Regions from separate parts of the Paenibacillus sp. LjRoot153 genome, predicted to be linked through region 1. Evidence: a T-box and tRNA genes for the amino acid it is inferred to sense, from the RefSeq annotation. Region 1 holds a T-box; the other holds one or more tRNA genes.
The links. A T-box is a leader RNA that pairs with one kind of tRNA and senses whether it is charged. The one in region 1 lies ahead of tyrS (tyrosine--tRNA ligase), so its partner is inferred to be a tRNA-Tyr.
Positions count from the first base shown of each region.

Region 2: it encodes a tRNA-Tyr, which carries the amino acid that the T-box ahead of tyrS (tyrosine--tRNA ligase) is inferred to sense. The anticodon was not compared.

Region 1 is NZ_CAXUQH020000001.1:3,659,107-3,668,295, forward strand. It holds gene acsA (acetate--CoA ligase) at 1-804, shown strand, start outside; gene ACSQ8P_RS15385 (transglycosylase domain-containing protein) at 913-4,062, opposite strand; T-box leader at 4,190-4,466, shown strand; gene tyrS (tyrosine--tRNA ligase) at 4,518-5,777, shown strand; gene rpsD (30S ribosomal protein S4) at 5,831-6,430, opposite strand; gene ACSQ8P_RS15400 (sensor domain-containing diguanylate cyclase) at 6,783-8,768, shown strand; gene ACSQ8P_RS15405 (TVP38/TMEM64 family protein) at 8,972-9,189, shown strand, end outside.
Region 2 is NZ_CAXUQH020000001.1:1,696,477-1,705,665, forward strand. It holds rRNA gene ACSQ8P_RS07380 (23S ribosomal RNA) at 1-1,010, shown strand, start outside; tRNA gene ACSQ8P_RS07385 (tRNA-Asn) at 1,093-1,168, shown strand; tRNA gene ACSQ8P_RS07390 (tRNA-Ser) at 1,172-1,263, shown strand; tRNA gene ACSQ8P_RS07395 (tRNA-Glu) at 1,279-1,353, shown strand; tRNA gene ACSQ8P_RS07400 (tRNA-Val) at 1,368-1,440, shown strand; tRNA gene ACSQ8P_RS07405 (tRNA-Met) at 1,497-1,573, shown strand; tRNA gene ACSQ8P_RS07410 (tRNA-Asp) at 1,586-1,662, shown strand; tRNA gene ACSQ8P_RS07415 (tRNA-Phe) at 1,685-1,760, shown strand; tRNA gene ACSQ8P_RS07420 (tRNA-Thr) at 1,777-1,852, shown strand; tRNA gene ACSQ8P_RS07425 (tRNA-Tyr) at 1,862-1,943, shown strand; tRNA gene ACSQ8P_RS07430 (tRNA-Trp) at 1,957-2,030, shown strand; tRNA gene ACSQ8P_RS07435 (tRNA-His) at 2,056-2,128, shown strand; tRNA gene ACSQ8P_RS07440 (tRNA-Gln) at 2,151-2,222, shown strand; tRNA gene ACSQ8P_RS07445 (tRNA-Gly) at 2,231-2,305, shown strand; tRNA gene ACSQ8P_RS07450 (tRNA-Cys) at 2,316-2,389, shown strand; tRNA gene ACSQ8P_RS07455 (tRNA-Leu) at 2,402-2,490, shown strand; tRNA gene ACSQ8P_RS07460 (tRNA-Leu) at 2,509-2,587, shown strand; gene ACSQ8P_RS07465 (cache domain-containing sensor histidine kinase) at 2,797-4,560, shown strand; gene ACSQ8P_RS07470 (response regulator transcription factor) at 4,553-6,157, shown strand; gene ACSQ8P_RS07475 (ABC transporter permease) at 6,409-7,392, shown strand; gene ACSQ8P_RS07480 (carbohydrate ABC transporter permease) at 7,408-8,352, shown strand; gene ACSQ8P_RS07485 (ABC transporter substrate-binding protein) at 8,427-9,189, shown strand, end outside.

The DNA of each region.
Region 1 (9,189 bases):
GCTTTCCGTATGTTGATGGGGGCAGGCGATGATGTTTCTGCGAGCTATGATTTGTCGGCACTTCGTCATGTATTGAGTGTTGGAGAACCATTGAATCCGGAAGTCGTCAGATGGGGTATGAAGGTTTATAATCAACGTATTCACGATACGTGGTGGATGACAGAGACAGGCGGACAGCTGATTTGTAACTATCCATCCATGACGATTAAACCAGGCTCTATGGGTCGTCCAATTCCGGGTGTTGATGCTGCCATTATCGATGATGCTGGGAACGTTCTGCCTCCGAATCGGATGGGGAATCTTGCCATCAAAACGCCTTGGCCATCGATGATGCGTAAAATTTGGAACAACCCCTCTAAATATGAAGAGTACTTCCGTTTGACAGGCTGGTATGTTTCCGGTGATTCCGCTTATCAAGATGAGGATGGTTATTTCTGGTTCCAAGGTCGAGTTGATGATGTGATTAACACAGCAGGAGAGCGCGTTGGTCCATTTGAAGTAGAAAGCAAGCTTGTTGAGCATCCAGCTGTTGCTGAAGCTGGGGTTATTGGGAAACCAGACCCTATGCGGGGAGAAATCATCAAAGCGTTTATCGCGTTGCGTGAGGGCTTTGTTGCTTCTGATGAACTGAAAGCTGAAATTTCTAAGTTCGTCAAGGAAGGTCTTTCTGCGCACGCAGCACCGCGTGAGATTGAATTCAAGGACAAACTGCCAAAAACACGCAGTGGGAAGATCATGCGCCGTGTGCTTAAAGCATGGGAGCTTAACCTTCCGACAGGTGACTTATCGACAATTGAAGATTAATTAAGTTCGTTGAAAGCTTTCTCCGTACTCTCAGTGGTGCAGAGAAAGCTTTTTTTGTACATCAAAAAAGAAGAACCTGGCAGCAGCCAGGTTCTTCTTCAATTACTCTTATTTGTTATAAGCGATGGTGGCAGAGAATTTTGATTCTCCGGCTTCATTGATGGCTGTTATTTTGTAATAGCCATTGAACGCTGCAGCGTAGTAATGAAATTCAGTTCCATTCTCAACGGTGCCTAGCTTCGTGTAAGTGCCCTTTTCTTTATCACTAAAGTACACGACATACTGTTTGACCTTGTCTTTGGCATCATTAGCTTTCCATGTCAGGACAAGTGAAGCTTGTTCAGCCTTTGCCTTGATGCCCGTAGGTGCAGAAGGAGCATCCTTTGATGCAGGTTTGCCTGTAGGTGTGCCAGTACCAGTGCCCGTTCCACCATTTGTAGTTCCTGGCGATGGGAGGGTAATATCTGTCAGTGGATTGCCATTGCTATCGACACCAGGGATTATTAATGAATCTAGAGAACTTCCATCCGTATAAGAGGATCGGCTTGGTGTAGATTCTTTACCTGCTACATCAACAGCAGTGACATAGTAGCCTGTTATAGCTGCTGTTTGAAGCTGATCAACAAACTTCGCTTCAGCGCCTGCAAGCACGACTTTTCCACCCATGAGCTGGAACTTGCCTTGATTATCTGAGCGATAAATGCGATAGCCTACGATATCTGCGTCTGCGTTCGGTTGGAAAGAAATTGTCGCCGTATCACCTGATTTGACTGTCACGACGTTGAGAGGCGCTGGAGGCACTTTCCCATCATCAACCCTTGGATCGACTTCGGAAGGAGCATCTACGTCATAATCAGTTGGCTTATAGAAATCGATAGGCTTTCTGCTTTTCTCAGGAAGTTTTTGCATCGCTGCATCGATTTCTTTTAATAATTGCGTGATTGATTTTTGTCGTTTAATAACGACCTTCTCTTGCACGAAATCAGCAGGTGTTGTTTCTTGAGCTACGTAATTGAGCCCATTCAGCGAGCTGATTTTCATTTTAACCATGACATTATCTGTTTCTGTAGGTAAAAACTTTTTGTTGAAAATATCGGTTACCAGATGCTCGGAGCTTGTTGTCAGTTCACTCGGAAGCATGCCTGATAAGCTGGAGACGGTTGCTGAAACGATACCATCTGGTTTTGCAAATGTTTTGTTCGGGAAAAGATTTGGTTTTTGCTCAATTGTTTTGTTTAAGATGAGCGCCCAGATATCTTTTGCATGGTTGGTTTGGCCCGTTTTGGATGACAGTTTATTAATCGGCTGATCATAACCAATCCATACACCTACTGTTACATCAGGGGTAAAGCCCATGAACCAAGCGTCAGCGTCATCCTGTGTGGATCCTGTTTTCCCGGAGATCTCGATTTTGCCGTATGATTTGAATTTTTTCATGAGATCAGTAGCTGTCCCTTGGCTAGCATTGCTAATGACGGTTTTCATCATATCCGTTATTAGGTAAGCAGTTTGCGGTGAGTACACCGTTTGGGGCTTCTGTTCATGAGCATAGATGGTTTTGCCATTTGAATCTTTAATTTCACGAATTAAGTACGGTGCATTAAACACACCTTTATTCGGAATAGACGCATAAGCACCTGCTAATTCCTTGACAGAGGTTCCGCGACTCAAACCACCTATAACACCGGTTTGTGCAGTGTTGTCTTCTTTGGTAAGAGACGTAATGCCTAATTTCTTAGCGAAATCCCATGCCTGCGTGATGCCGACTTTATTGAGGAATACATCGATAGCTGGGATATTATAGGACTGATTTAAAGCTCTTCGCGCAGTCATTAGACCATGGAATTTATGGTCCCAGTTCTCTGGCAGATGGAAGCCTTTAACGCCGTCTTTGAGAATGATTGGGATATCATCTACGATGGAGGCTGGCTGCAAGACCCCTTTTTCGAGAGCAGGGATATAAGCGGCAATTGGCTTCATTGTAGATCCAGGCTGTCTGTAGGCTTGTGTAGCATGATTCAGCTGCTCATCGAAGAAGTCACGACCTTCAATCATTCCCTGGATGGCTCCCGTTTTGGAATCAATCATAATGGCGCCGACCTGCTCAATGCCGCCTTTCTTCTCATCCGTTGGTGCAAAATTCTTCTCGTTGCTTGAAATTTCATGCATCGAATCATAAATCGTTTTATCAATCGTGGTGTAGATTTGATAACCGCCGCGTAACAGTTGTGTATGTATGTTTTTGAGTGCTTCATTATAAGCGGCTTGGTTCGTCTTCGGATCGAGTTCAGGATGTTGAAGCTTCAATAAAATTTCAGATGCTTCCTGCTCAGTCTCGATCATTAGATAAGGGTAGGTCGTATACGCTTTTTGAGCTGCTGCTGGCATGGAAGCTTTGAGATCGAATTTCAAGGCGTCTTGATATTGATCATTGGTGATTTTGTTTTCTTCCATCATCCGCTTTAATACTAACTGCTGTCGCGTTACCGCTTTTTTGAAACCTTCCTCATCGAAAGCCGGCTTACTTGTAAAAGCCGAATATTGCGAAGGAGATTGAGGTAATCCGGCTAAATATGCGGCTTGTGCAGTATTCAATTTGGCTAAATCGTCAATATTGAATAGACCTTTGGCAGCGGCTTTAATGCCATATAGATTATAACCAGTTGCCCCATTGCCATATGGGATTTTGTTTAGGTAAGCAAGTAAAATTTCATCCTTCGACATGATCCGTTCCATCCGAAGTGCAAGCAGCAACTCTCTTGCCTTTCGACCGTCATCGCGATCTAGTGTTAGGAAAACACGTCTAGCTAGCTGTTGCGTGATGGTACTGCCACCAGTTTGCACATCTTCATTTAGAAGCTTCTGTGTGACTGCGCGGTAGAGACCACGGAAATCGATGCCGCGGTGATTGTAGAAATCCTTATCCTCAATTGCAAGGACGGCGTCTAACAGGTTTTGCGGGATGTCTTCGAGTTGTGCAAGACGTCGATCTTCTTCGGTTCGTAATTGTCCAATCACAGCATCATCATTAAAATAGGCGAATCCTGTGATGGCATTCTCTTGCATTTGTTGTCGAATCGCATCTTCGCTGCGGATCGGATCTTTTTTGACAAGTGCACTTACATATCCGAAAGCGGCGGATCCACCAAGCAGGCCAGCCAGAAATACACAAATAATGGCCCATTTTAATGAAATTCCAATTACTTTACATGTTGTTCTAACCCAGGGACGATTCAATTTCGCGAAAAAATTGCGCATAAGTTCCAATATCCTCCTTACATGAACCCTAATAGTATATCATAATTGCACCTTTTGCGGTAATGCTGATGGGAGAAGGGTTCAGTTCTTGGTTTGACAAGCATCAGATTCCTGTGTTATAACAAGAACAAATGCGTTGATGGATCAGCAGTAGGTAGCTTGTGGATGCTTTCAGAGAGCCGGTGGATGGTGTGAATCGGTACCTGCAGGTTAGTGAATTACGGTCTTGAGCAGTAAATGGGAACCTGCAGGAATTTGCCTGCACTAGTAGTATTTACCGATTAAACCTCGTTATCGGTTCTTGAGTGAAAATAGCACGCCGTGTCTACGACTTTCGTTATAGATGTACGTAACTGCTGTTTTAATTAGGGTGGTACCGCGAGTCAAGTCTTCTCGTCCCTTTGGGATAAGAAGGCTTTTTTGTTTTTTCATTTCATAATAAAGGATGGTTGCACATGAGTATTCTAAAGGATTTAGAGTTTCGCGGTTTGCTGCATCAAATTACGGATAGAGAAGGTCTGGACAAAAAGCTGAGCGAAGAGCGCGTTGTCCTATACTGCGGCTTTGATCCGACAGCAGATAGCTTGCATATCGGCAGTTTGCTTCCCATTTTAACATTGAGAAGATTCCAGCTTGCTGGACATGTTCCTTTAGCTTTGGTAGGCGGTGGGACGGGGCTTATTGGTGATCCGAGTGGTAAGGCGAATGAACGTACTCTGAACGGACCTGAAGTCGTTGAGGCTTGGTCTCAAAGTATTAAAAACCAGCTCTCTCGTTTTCTTGATTTCTCAACTGAAATTGAAAACAGTGCTGAGTTGGTGAACAATTATGATTGGTTAGGCTCCCTGAATGTGATTGAATTTTTACGCGATGTAGGTAAAAACTTTACCGTGAACTATATGTTGGCTAAGGATTCTGTGGATTCACGTATTACGAAAGGAATTTCGTTTACGGAGTTCAGTTACATGATTCTCCAATCTTATGATTTCTTGAAGTTGAATGAAACGAAGAACTGTTCCGTTCAAATTGGGGGAAGTGACCAATGGGGGAATATTACAGCTGGACTTGAGCTTATTGGCAAATCAACGGATCGTCGCGCTTTCGGTGTAACATTGCCGCTTGTTACGAAGAGCGATGGGCAGAAGTTTGGTAAAACAGAAGGCGGAGCTATCTGGTTGGATGCTAACAAAACATCACCGTATCAGTTCTACCAATTCTGGTTAGGAACAGCTGATAATGACGTCATCCGATTCTTGAAATATTTCACATTTGAATCTCATGAAGAAATTGAACGACTTGAAGCTGAAGTGTTAGCGCAGCCGGGGATGAGAGAAGCTCAGAAAGTGCTGGCTCGCGAAGTAACGAAGCTTGTTCATGGGGGAGAGGCGCTAGAGAGTGCGCTTAATATCACATCTGCCTTATTCAGTGGTGATATTCAATCACTATCACGTGTTGAAATCGAAGAAGCGTTCAAAGATGTACCTTCAACAACATTAGAACAAGATGACGTCGCTTTGATTGATCTTCTTATTTCTGTAGGTGCTGCACCATCTAAGCGCCAGTCGCGTCAAGACATTGAAAGTGGAGCGGTTACGGTAAATGGTGTTAAAGTGACTGATCTGGAAGCGACGACGAAACAATTGGGTCGACTAGGTGATTCCTATCTCATTATTCGCCGCGGTAAAAAGAATTACTTCCTCGTCAAATTTGAATAGGCTTGTATAACAAAATAACCCCCTTAGGGAAATCCCTAAGGGGGTTGCTTTTATTAACGGCTGTAGAACTCGACGATTTGTTTCTCGTCAATTTCTTGTGGAAGCTCGGAACGTTCTGGTAAACGGATGTATTTACCTTCTACGCTTGCGTCGTTAAACTCAAGGTAAGTTGGAAGGTAGTTACGGTTAGCAAGAGCTTCTTTCACAGTGGAAAGGCCTTTGCTTCTTTCACGAAGTGAAATCACATCACCAGTGGATACGATGTAAGAAGCGATGTCAACTTTTTTGCCGTTCACAGTTACGTGACCATGAGCAACGAGTTGACGTGCACCTGCACGGGAGTTGGAAAGACCAAGACGGTAAACCAAGTTGTCTAGGCGGCTTTCAAGCAATACCATGAAGTTTTCACCGGCAATACCTTTAAGCTTGGAAGCTTTGTCGAACAAGTTGCGGAATTGTTTTTCGTTCAAACCGTACATGTGACGAAGTTTTTGCTTCTCGTTCAATTGTACACCGTAACCGCTCATTTTTTTGCGTTGTCCTGGGCCATGCTGACCTGGAGGGAATGGGCGTTTCAAGTCTTTACCGTTACCGCTCAAGGAAATACCAACACGACGGCTTAATTTGAATTTAGGTCCTGTATAACGTGACATATGGGGAAAACTCCTTCTCATGACAATTAGTTTGTAAATAGCATCTAGATGTCAGGGTGAAGACAAGTGCCCGATTTTGCTTACGAATCATAAAGTGATTCCCTGTCAAGAGTAGTTCAGCCGCTGTCTTGTCAGGAGCAAAAGCAGTGAGGGTGATCACAAATGGCATTCACCGAAATCATGGTGTTACTCGACTTCTAATTTTATTAAAAACAGGGGCAAGTGTCAAGTCTCTCATCGTCAGAATGAGAGGAAAATATCGTGCAATAGATGTGAAAAAATAGTATGATAGGGGAAAGTGGTTTTTAAATTGGTACTTCAGGACTATTTGTTAGAGAGTGAAGGAGAGCCTATGAGTGAACTTCGCAGTATACAAAAGCATAGCCGCGCAGAACACTTTGACGTGTTTCTTCGGCAAGGCTTTATACTTTCTGGCAACTTTTCTTACGAGGGTTTGCAGGCAACCCCAAACTTACACCAAGTATTTGAAAACTGGAATCAGCAATTCGGTCCGAACATGCTGCCTTCGCAAACTGCGCTGTTGTGCGCAAACGAACATCTCTGTGTGATCGACTCTTGTATGAATGACACGCCTTCGATAGGCAATTACTTGCAACCAGGTATCTCGTGGAAAATTGCAGATCAAGGAGATAATCCGCTTGCCCGTTGTGAAAGTGCAGGTCATTTGCAATTGATGAATGGCGATGACTGGCACGTTCGAGAACTTAAAGCGTATTTGATTGCTGTTACACCCATTTTGGATAATCATGGCAAGGTTCAATTTTATTTAGGTCTTTTTACCCAATCTCGTACAAATATGGAAAATTTAGCGCAGTTGCTATATAGTCTTGCACTTTCCTTTCAAAGCTCCATCCAAATTGTTGAGGAACGTAGAAAGTATGATCGTTTAAATAACCTTCATCATTTGAAGGAAATGGAATCCAAGAAGCATGTAATTCTTTTTGAAGCATCGAAGAAACTCCTTGCGAAGATTGATGTACATTCTGTTTTGACAGAAGTTATTGATTGTCTGGGGCGTGTATACCCCAACACGCGTGTTGATTTACTTCTCTCACAAGATAATGATTCAACGAATTTGTCCGTTAAGCCGTTGAATTTCCAACGGACAGAGTCAGATATTCGAACGCGAGCTTTCATGGAAGGTCAAGTAATCTTTGAGCCAACCACATTGGGGAGCGCTTCAAGCTCGGGCAACATCGCGGCACCATTATCAGGGAAACAAGGCGTGTATGGTGTTCTGTACATGGAGTTTACGGATGAACAGATTGATGCGTCGGATTTACAATTCATTTCGTTATTGGCGGACTCTGCAGGTACAGCTTTTGAAAATGCGAAATTGTACGAGCAATCGAACCTGATGATTAACGAATTGCGACTCATTAATGAAATTACCAAACAGCTTAATCAAAGTTTACGTCTAAATGAAATTTTCAATTCAGCTTCTAGTGAAATTTTAAATATCTTTGGTGCTGATTATAGCTGTATCCTTCAAAACGCCAAAGATAGCGATCAACTTATTGTTCAAGCTACGAACTTACCTGCCATGTTTCATGAGACATTTACACTTGATCAAGGTTTCTCAGGTCTGATTTACTCGACTAAAGAACCGATCATTATTTCCGATTATTGGAGTAATGATAAAGTGAATTCTAGCTTGATGCAACGAACGAATTCTCGCTCACTTATTGGTTCACCCATTCTTGTAAACGGTAACGTAGAAGGAGTAATCCTCATCGTACATCGTTTGCCCAACTTCTTCTCGTATGACAATTATAAGCTCTTGCAAGTGCTCTCTAGCCATATCGGATTAGCCATGACGAACGCCTCCTTACATGCTGAAGTGAAACGAATGGTGATTACGGATAATTTAACGGGGCTCTATGCGCGGCATTATTTGGATGAACAAGCGAATTTGATGCAGAAGAAAGACTTCTGCGGGTCTCTTATTGTCGTTGATATTGATAACTTCAAGAAAGTGAATGACACGTATGGTCATCAAATTGGTGATAAGATACTTATTCATGTTAGCCAGATCATCAAGTCCAGTATTAGAGAGAGGGATATCGCGGCTAGATGGGGTGGAGAAGAGCTAGCTGTCTATTTGCCTCAAGTGTCCAAGGATCAGGCGATTCGGATTGCTGAGCGTATTCGGAGGCGTGTAATGGAGGAGACGCAGCCTCAAGTTACGGTGTCCTGCGGTGTATCGGATTGGAATTGGGAAGAGGATAAGATAAGTGTAGAGTCACTCTTTTACCGAGCAGATATGGCTCTTTATCAGGCCAAACATAATGGCCGTAATCAAATTCAAATCGGTTGACGCATATTGGTGCTTGTCTTCGGACAGGCACCTTCTTCTTTATACATCAGGTAGGCGAAGTGGAGAATACAATCGGATGTATCCAGTTGAAGGTATTTCTCAATCCAATGAGCAATGTGAGAGGATGACGATCACTTGTTTGCTCTTCCTGAACCTGTTGTAACATGTTACAATGATTTGGTCTAAGGGAGGATGGTCGAATTTTGTCGGCATTAAAAAGTAAACGTACAGGATTGCTTATTTGTATTTTTATTGTGCTCGTTGGCTTGCTATATTTCTTCTTCTTTAATCCTGTAGGCATTAAACTTGCACATAGTAATATGCGGCAATTGTCCGGACATTTGAGGGACATCGGCTGGCCTGGCAAAATAATTGGAATGAGTTTGATTTTCTTCCAAACATTCTTTCCTTTTATTCCGTT
Region 2 (9,189 bases), 2.0 Mb from region 1:
TGAATTGAAGCCCCAGTAAACGGCGGCCGTAACTATAACGGTCCTAAGGTAGCGAAATTCCTTGTCAGGTAAATTCTGACCCGCACGAATGGCGTAACGACTTGGGCGCTGTCTCAACGAGAGATCCGGTGAAATTTTAATACCTGTGAAGATGCAGGTTACCCGCGACAAGACGGAAAGACCCCATGGAGCTTTACTGCAGCTTGATATTGGACTTTGGTACGATCTGTACAGGATAGGTGGGAGCCTTTGAAGCCTGAGCGCCAGCTTGGGTGGAGGCGCCGTTGGGATACCACCCTGATCGTATCGGAGTTCTAACCTAGTACCGTGATCCGGTATGGGGACAGTGTCAGGTGGGCAGTTTGACTGGGGCGGTCGCCTCCTAAAATGTAACGGAGGCGTTTAAAGGTTCCCTCAGAATGGTTGGAAATCATTCGCAGAGTGCAAAGGCATAAGGGAGCTTGACTGCGAGACCTACAAGTCGAGCAGGGACGAAAGTCGGACTTAGTGATCCGGTGGTACCGAATGGAAGGGCCATCGCTCAACGGATAAAAGCTACCCTGGGGATAACAGGCTTATCTCCCCCAAGAGTCCACATCGACGGGGAGGTTTGGCACCTCGATGTCGGCTCATCGCATCCTGGGGCTGAAGTAGGTCCCAAGGGTTGGGCTGTTCGCCCATTAAAGCGGTACGCGAGCTGGGTTCAGAACGTCGTGAGACAGTTCGGTCCCTATCTGTCGCGGGCGTAGGAAATTTGAGAGGAGCTGTCCTTAGTACGAGAGGACCGGGATGGACGTACCGCTGGTGTACCAGTTGTCTCGCCAGAGGCATCGCTGGGTAGCTATGTACGGAGGGGATAAGCGCTGAAAGCATCTAAGCGCGAAGCCCCCCTCAAGATGAGATTTCCCAGTATGTAAGACCCCTTGTAGACGACGAGGTTGATAGGTTCGAGGTGGAAGTGCGGCAACGTATGCAGCTGACGAATACTAATCGGTCGAGGGCTTAACCAAAATTCCTGAGTATAGTACTTTACGTTGAAGTTTCGTATCTAGTTTTCAAGGAATAAATCCTTGAAAGATTCATCGTTTCTATTCCCTGATAGCTCAGTTGGTAGAGCACTCGACTGTTAATCGAGTTGTCACAGGTTCGAGTCCTGTTCGGGGAGCCATATGGAGAGGTGTCCGAGCTGGCCGAAGGAGCACGATTGGAAATCGTGTAGGCGTCACAAGCGTCTCGAGGGTTCGAATCCCTCTCTCTCCGCCACAATCTTTCTAGTAAGGCCCGTTGGTCAAGTGGTTAAGACACCTCCCTTTCACGGAGGTAACAGGGGTTCGAGTCCCCTACGGGTCACCATTTTTACTTCCCATGGAGGCTTAGCTCAGCTGGGAGAGCATCTGCCTTACAAGCAGAGGGTCGGCGGTTCGATCCCGTCAGCCTCCATCACTTTTCCTTATGAAAGACTTGATTTAATAGGAAACGTGACTTATACTTAATGACGCGGGGTGGAGCAGCCCGGTAGCTCGTCGGGCTCATAACCCGAAGGCCGCAGGTTCAAATCCTGCCCCCGCAACCAAATAATACATGTGGAGCTGTGGTGTAGTGGCCTAACATGCCTGCCTGTCACGCAGGAGACCGCGGGTTCGAATCCCGTCAGCTCCGCCATTATTATTACACAATCTAGTTAGGCTTTGTAGCTCAGTCGGTAGAGCAGAGGACTGAAAATCCTCGTGTCGGCGGTTCGATTCCGTCCAAAGCCACCATTTAAAAACTTAATAAGCCGTTGTAGCTCAACTGGTAGAGCAACTGACTTGTAATCAGTAGGTTGGGGGTTCAAGTCCTCTCGACGGCACCATTGCTTTGTGGAGGCTTAGTGAAGTGGCTAAACACGGCAGACTGTAAATCTGCTCTCTTCGAGTTCGGTGGTTCGAATCCATCAGCCTCCATTTTCCTTTTTGTAGGGGCATAGTTTAAGGGTAGAACAAAGGTCTCCAAAACCTTTGGTGTGGGTTCAATTCCTGCTGCCCCTGCCAAAAATGCAAGAAACTTAATATTGTGGCGGTCGTGGCGAAGGGGTTAACGCACCGGTTTGTGGATCCGGCATTCGCGGGTTCAAGTCCCGTCGTCCGCCCATTATTACCTAAGCAACATAATGGGGATTAGCCAAGCGGTAAGGCAACGGACTTTGACTCCGTCATGCCAAGGTTCAAATCCTTGATCCCCAGTTTTATATGCGGAAGTGGCTCAGCGGTAGAGCATCGCCTTGCCAAGGCGAGGGTCGCGGGTTCGATCCCCGTCTTCCGCTCCATTATTACTAAGGCGCCATAGCCAAGTGGTAAGGCAGAGCTCTGCAAAAGCTTTACCCCCAGTTCGAATCTGGGTGGCGCCTCCACAAAATTTATAAGCCGGAGTGGCGGAATCGGCAGACGCACAGGACTTAAAATCCTGCGGTAGGTGACTACCGTACCAGTTCAAGTCTGGTCTTCGGCACCATTGTTTTTACAAGTTTATGCCGGCATGGCGGAATGGCAGACGCGCTCGACTCAAAATCGAGTCCGAAAGGGTGGAGGTTCGAGTCCTCTTGCCGGTATAACGAACAAAGAAAGCCTATGAAATCTTATGATTTCATAGGCTTTTTTTCTGTTCACTTTTAGAACGGAAGATTGTAATTTACTTCGTACACATTGTATCTAAAATGCTATGTATATGTGTTTTACAGATAGTAAAATAGAAAGGGAATGCTTACAATGGAAGTTCATTCCCAAAAATGACTAATGAGGCGGAGACTCTTTGAATATTGTGAATTCGGTAAGATTTAAGATTTTTATTGGGTTTGTGCTGGTGGTTGCTCCCTTGGTCCTATTTCTCATATTTAATAATGTGTATTCCATGAATGTAGTGAGGGATCAAATTTCTCAAAACTATAATAAGCTTCTGCAGCAGTACGTGGAGGACACGGATAATACGCTCAAAGAGTTCGATAATTATTTATTTCATCTCTATAGTGATCCTGATGTGATTAATATGAACTTGTACCCTTTGGAATCGGATGATTATGTCCTTGCCAAGCAGCGCTTGTTCAATAAGTTAACCCGACAGCTGGATATATACAATTTGGTCAACACGTTTTTCGTCTTTTCGAATACGACGGGGGATCTTCTAGTATCGACAAGGGAAAATACGTATTACTATGATCGTGTTCAGACCGTGAAACAATTCATTGTGGAAAATTCGAAGACACGTCCTAATGACAGCTCGAATGGCAACTGGCTTATTATGAAGGCAGCGAACGGTGATCACTATTTGATGAAGATTAATAAGGATTTGGGCGCAGGGCTGTCAGGCGGCATTCTCATTAAAATGAGCAGTATGGTTGAGCCTCTCAGCAAGTGGGACACAGGAGAAGGTGGAGGCACCATTGTGGTATCTCCAGATGGCACTACGTTAACAAACTCTTATTTTCCATTACAAAGGTATAAGAACATAAGTGATCAAATCGCGCCGAAGACCTCAGGTTTTCAAATTGTCAAAGACAAGGAGCTTGATCTGCAGTTTTTGATTGTGCGGGAAGCCTCCTCACATGCAGATTTGGAATATGAGCTCATTATTGCCGAGAAAAATATGCTGCAGAATTTACCGTATTTGCAGTTATTGATTTACTTTTTACCATTGGGCGGAGCGTTCGTGCTTGGAGTTTATTTGTTGTATGTGCAGCGCATCTTATTCAAGCCATTGATGCAATTAATTCGTGGAATGAGGAAGATTGCCCAAGGGGAATTGTCAATCAGGTTGCATGAAGGCAGCTCGACGGAGTTTGCTTTTCTGATAGCTACTTTTAATAACATGGTGGATCAGATTGAGAATTTGAAGATTTCGGTCTATGAGGAGAAGATACGCGTACAGCAGGCTGAATTTAAGCATTTGCAGGTGCAAATTAATCCTCACTTCTATATGAACAGTTTAAATATCATCTATAACCTCGCGGCGTTAAAAGATACGAAATCCGTTCAAAAGATGTCTCTACATCTGGCCGATTATTTCCGCTTTATTATGCGTACGAATCGGACAACGATGACACTGAAGGATGAGATCGATCATATTCGCAATTATTTGGAAATTCAAGTCATGAGATATCCGGACAATTTGACGTTTGACATCCAATTACCAGAGACATATAGCCAATACGCTATTCCTCCGCTCATTGTACAGCCATTTGTAGAAAATGCAGTGATCCATGGGTTTACGAAGCAGTACGGTACGTTCGTCATTCAAGTGAAAGCGGAGCAAGATCCAGAAGCACCTGAGGAGTTCTTCCTCTTGTCGATAAGTGACAACGGGGATGGCTTTCAACCGGAAATGCTGCAGCAATTAAATTCAGCTCAGTATTTGGATCAATCAGGCGATGAGCATCTTGGGATATGGAATGTACGGCATCGGTTGCAGATGAATTATGGGAACAAAGTTGCGCTAAGATTTCTGAATAAGCCGGAGAGAGGGGCCTTGGTTCAAATTAGGCTGCCGCTTCACACCCCCATTGTGGAAGGGACGGAGAAGGATGTTTAACTTATTAGTTGTTGACGACGAGAAGATCGCGGTAAAAGGAATAACAGTGGGGATCGATTGGGAGTCGTTTCCGATAGGTCAGATTTTTGAAGCACTTGATGTGAATGAAGCGAAGCAGGTGCTATCTCAGAATCGAATTGACATTATGATTTCGGACATCGAGATGCCGGGTAGCAATGGCTTGCAGCTGCAGGAGTGGGTACGAACGAATTCACCGCATACGGAGACGATTTTCTTGACGGGTCATGCGAATTTTGAATATGCGCAGCAGGCTGTTCGTTTAGGAAGCTTTGATTACGTACTAAAGCCAGTAGATCACGATCGACTGCAAGACATTGTGAAGCTCGCCATTGAGAAGATTAAAGAAGATCAGGAGCAAATTGATTTTCATGAAACGTATAAGATGTATTACAGTCACTGGGTCAATGAGCTGCCGACATTGGTTGAGAAGTTTTGGCAGGAGCTATTAAGTGGGAAAATACCTGCTAATGAAGAGCGATTGACTCGCAATTTCCAGATGTATGAAATCCCACTGGACATGACAAGCAGGATCCTACCCATTCTGATAAGTGTGGAGCACTGGAAGGAAGAGCTGAATGCAAGAGATGAAGAGATTATGGAGTATGCGATTCGGAAAGCTGCTGCTGAAATTATTGTTGTGGAACAGGCTGGCTGTGTAATTCAAGAGAATGGTTCATCTTTAGTTCTCCTGTATGTGGCTGAGGGAAGCGAACTATCTCTATCTGACATCAAAGCGAAGTGCGAGGCGTATATCAGTGCTTGTCACCGTTATTTCCAGTGCAGCTTGTCCTGCTATGTAGGCGAGGAAACGCCTTTACTTAAGCTAACGGCGAAGGTGGCGGATCTTTTTCAGAATGAGCGGAACAATGTGACGAAAAGTAACTGTGTGCTTTTGGACAATGAAACGGATCAACCGCTTATGAACAAGCCGCAGGCGCCAACCTTTTCCGATTGGATTGTGTTATTAGAGTCTGGAAAGAAGGCAGAGCTGGTAGCTCGCATTCAGGAGAATATTGATCGTCTGCAGAAGACTGATGACGTGGGCTCTGAAACCGTAGAGGCTTTCTATTATGGGTTGTTGCATGTGGTGTATCATGTTTTGCACAAAAAAGGATTAGCTGTACATGATATGCTCCCTCATCAAGAGTTACAGGACTATAGCAGTGCGACGCGATCATTAAATCAACTCAGGAATTGGGCTGTTCGCATCGCTACAGTAAGCTGTGACTATATGAATAGCCACCTGAAAGGCGTCTCAGCAGTTACAGCGAAGGTTTGCCAATACATTGACGAACATATGGAGGAAGAGCTTAGCAGAGAGGAATTGGCGGCTTCTGTGTTTCTCAATCCGGCTTATTTATCGCGTTTATTTAAGAAAGAAACGGGGCTTTCCATCTCGGAGTACAGTCTGAAGGTTCGGATGGAGAAAGCGATGAAGCTGCTTGCGGAAACCAACGATAAGATCAGCTATGTAGCGGAGCAAACGGGCTATTCTCATTTTTCCTTTTTCGCGAAAATGTTCAAGAAGTATTCGGGTCTTTCCCCACAAGAGTATCGGAAAAACTTTCAGGGCTGATGAGGTTCTGAGGTATGGAATCAGAGGTGTTCAAACAACTTAAGATGGCATGGTAAAAAGCTGCCCAGGAATGGGTAGCTTTTTTTGAACTTTCCAGGGATAGATGGTAGGCAAATCAAGGTTTAGACGAATGTCACAGAAGTGCTTATTCGGTCACTACGAAGATAGAGATTTAGTTCTAAACACTTTACAATGAACCTATAAGAGAGAGGATGCAAGCGGATTGAATGGAAAGGGGAGCAAAATAAAAGATGAACGATACTCCAAATACGGCAGCGCAGGCAGCCCCTATACGTACTACCAAACGAACTAGGGTTCAATCGAACTTTCTATGGACGGTTCGCAAATACTGGATCTTTTATGTGATGATGGCACCAGCAGCGCTGCTGCTCATCATTAACAACTACATCCCAATGGCGGGCGTTCTGATTGCTTTTAAAAATGTGAATTACACAAAAGGGATTCTAGGAAGTCCATGGGTAGGATTCGATAATTTCAAGTATCTGTTCTCTAGTGAGGTTGCGTGGGTCATTACTCGAAATACGATCTCGTATAATCTGGTTTTTATCGTATTGAATTTGGTAATCGCAGTTGCAATGGCTATTATGTTTAATGAGATGCGCAGCAAATTTCTATCGAAGTTTCATCAAAGCACGATGTTTCTGCCATTCTTTCTCTCCATGGTGTGTGTAGCTTATCTGGTATACGCTTTCTTGGGCGCCGAGCATGGCTTCGTGAATACAGTACTCCTGCCTAAATTAGGTATAGAGCCGATTGACTGGTATACAGAGCCGAAATATTGGACGGTTATTCTACCGATTGTGAACACATGGAAAAACCTTGGTTACTATACGGTCATCTATATGGCAGCCATTATAGGAATTGATCATGAGTATTATGAAGCGGCATTAATTGATGGAGCGAATAAATGGCAGCAAGTCAAACGCATCACGATTCCGCTGATTATGCCGGTCATGATTACGATGACACTGCTTCAAGTAGGGAGAATTTTCTATGCGGACTTCGGTCTATTCTTCCAAGTAACCAAAAATGCAGGCGCTTTATTTCCGACGACACAAGTTATAGATACGTATGTGTATCAAACGTTCCTAACGATGGGGGATATCGGAATGTCATCAGCAGCAGGCTTGTACCAAGCCGTTGTGGGCTTCCTACTTGTTCTGGTTACGAACTTATTTGTAAGAAAAGTTAGCAAAGAGAATGCACTATTTTAAGAAGGAGTGGCTGTCATGAGTGAAGCAATTTCAGTACGTAAACAACGGATAGCCAAGAAACGGGGACCAAATGAATTAACGCCTACAGCGAATTTGTTGGTTAACGTGTTCTTCTGGATTTATACCGCAGCTTGTATTATGCCTCTGGTTTTGGTTATCATCGTATCCTTTTCAGATGAAAAGGGAGTTCTCATACATGGCTACAATTTCATTCCTGAAGCGTGGAGCTTAGAAGCGTATAAGTTCATGTTCAAGGATTGGCATCAAATCCTGCGCTCCTTCGGGATCTCAGTCTTCCTAGCAACGGTAGGAACAGCGATTAGTTTAGTGATGATGTCACTCTATGCGTATCCGATCTCGCGAAGTGACTTTCCACATAGAAGCTTCTTCTCCTTCTTCATGTTTTTCACCATGCTTTTCAATGGTGGGCTCGTTCCATGGTATCTTGTTTATACCCAGATGCTGGACTTGAAAAATACCATCGCAGCACTTATGCTGCCCTTGTTAGTCTCCGCCTTCTTTGTCCTATTGCTTCGGACATTCTTTGCGAATTCGATTCCGATGCCTTTAATCGAAGCAGCGAAGATTGATGGAGCCGGTGAGGTTCGGATTTTCAGTCAAATTATTATTCCTCTCTCATTACCTGTATTGGCTTCAGTTGGTTTGTTCCAGGTGCTGAATTATTGGAATGACTGGTTCCTCAGTCTGGTGTTCATTTCTGGCAGTAAAAACATCAACCTACAGTTCATGATGTACAAAACCATGCTGGATATACAGTTCTTAACCTCGAATGTGCAAGCGAGTCAAGGTTTATCCCAAGCAGGGGGCATGCTACAACTACCAACGGAAACTGTCCGTATGGCGATGGCAGTACTCGGAATAGGGCCGATCGTGTTCGCGTATCCATTCTTCCAGAAGTATTTTAAGAAAGGCCTAACGGTTGGTGCAATAAAAGGATAGTTAAACACGGCTTGTACCAGTATAGACTGGTTTAGCATATAAGAAGAATTGAGATAAAGGGAGGCAATCCATCAATGAAAGCTTTGAAAAAAAGCACTCTTGCACTTCTTACACTAACGTTTTCGTTATCACTCACCTTGGCGGGCTGTTCGAAGAGCACACCAGAGCCTGCAGCGAGTGCTACTGCAGCACCAGCAACAAGTACAGCGCCTGCTGCTACGAAAGCAGCTACAACAGATTTGAAGCCTTATGAAGTGAAACTAGTCTACCCTGGTACACCACAGCCGGATCAAGCTAAAGTAGAAGAAGCTATGAACAAGGTTTTGAAAGAAAAAATCAATGCAACGATCAAATTAATGCCAATCGACTGGGGTCAATGGGATAACAAGACGAACTTAATGATTGCGTCACGTGAAGAGTTCGATATCTTATTTACAGCACAATGGAATGGTCACGCTGTCAATGTAGGTAAAGGCGCGTTGATGCCGCTGAATGATTTGATTGGGCAATATGGAAAGGGTATTACGGATTCCTTGGATCCAGCGTTCTTGCAAGGTGCTAAAATCAACGGTAAAAATTATGGTGTGCCAACGAATAAAGAACTCGCAGCTTCCGGTGGGGTTGTGTATCGCGCTGATATTGCCAAAGAGTTAGGCATTGATATGACGGCTGTGAAGACGATGGCAGATCTGGCTAATGTACTGAAAACAGTCAAAGAGAAAAAGCCAGAAATGACAGCTTTCTTCCTTCGCGACGGGGATAACCTGAATGCGCACTATTTGGCACAATATGACTATCTAGGTGACAGCACAATTCCAGGTGTTATTATGAAAGATG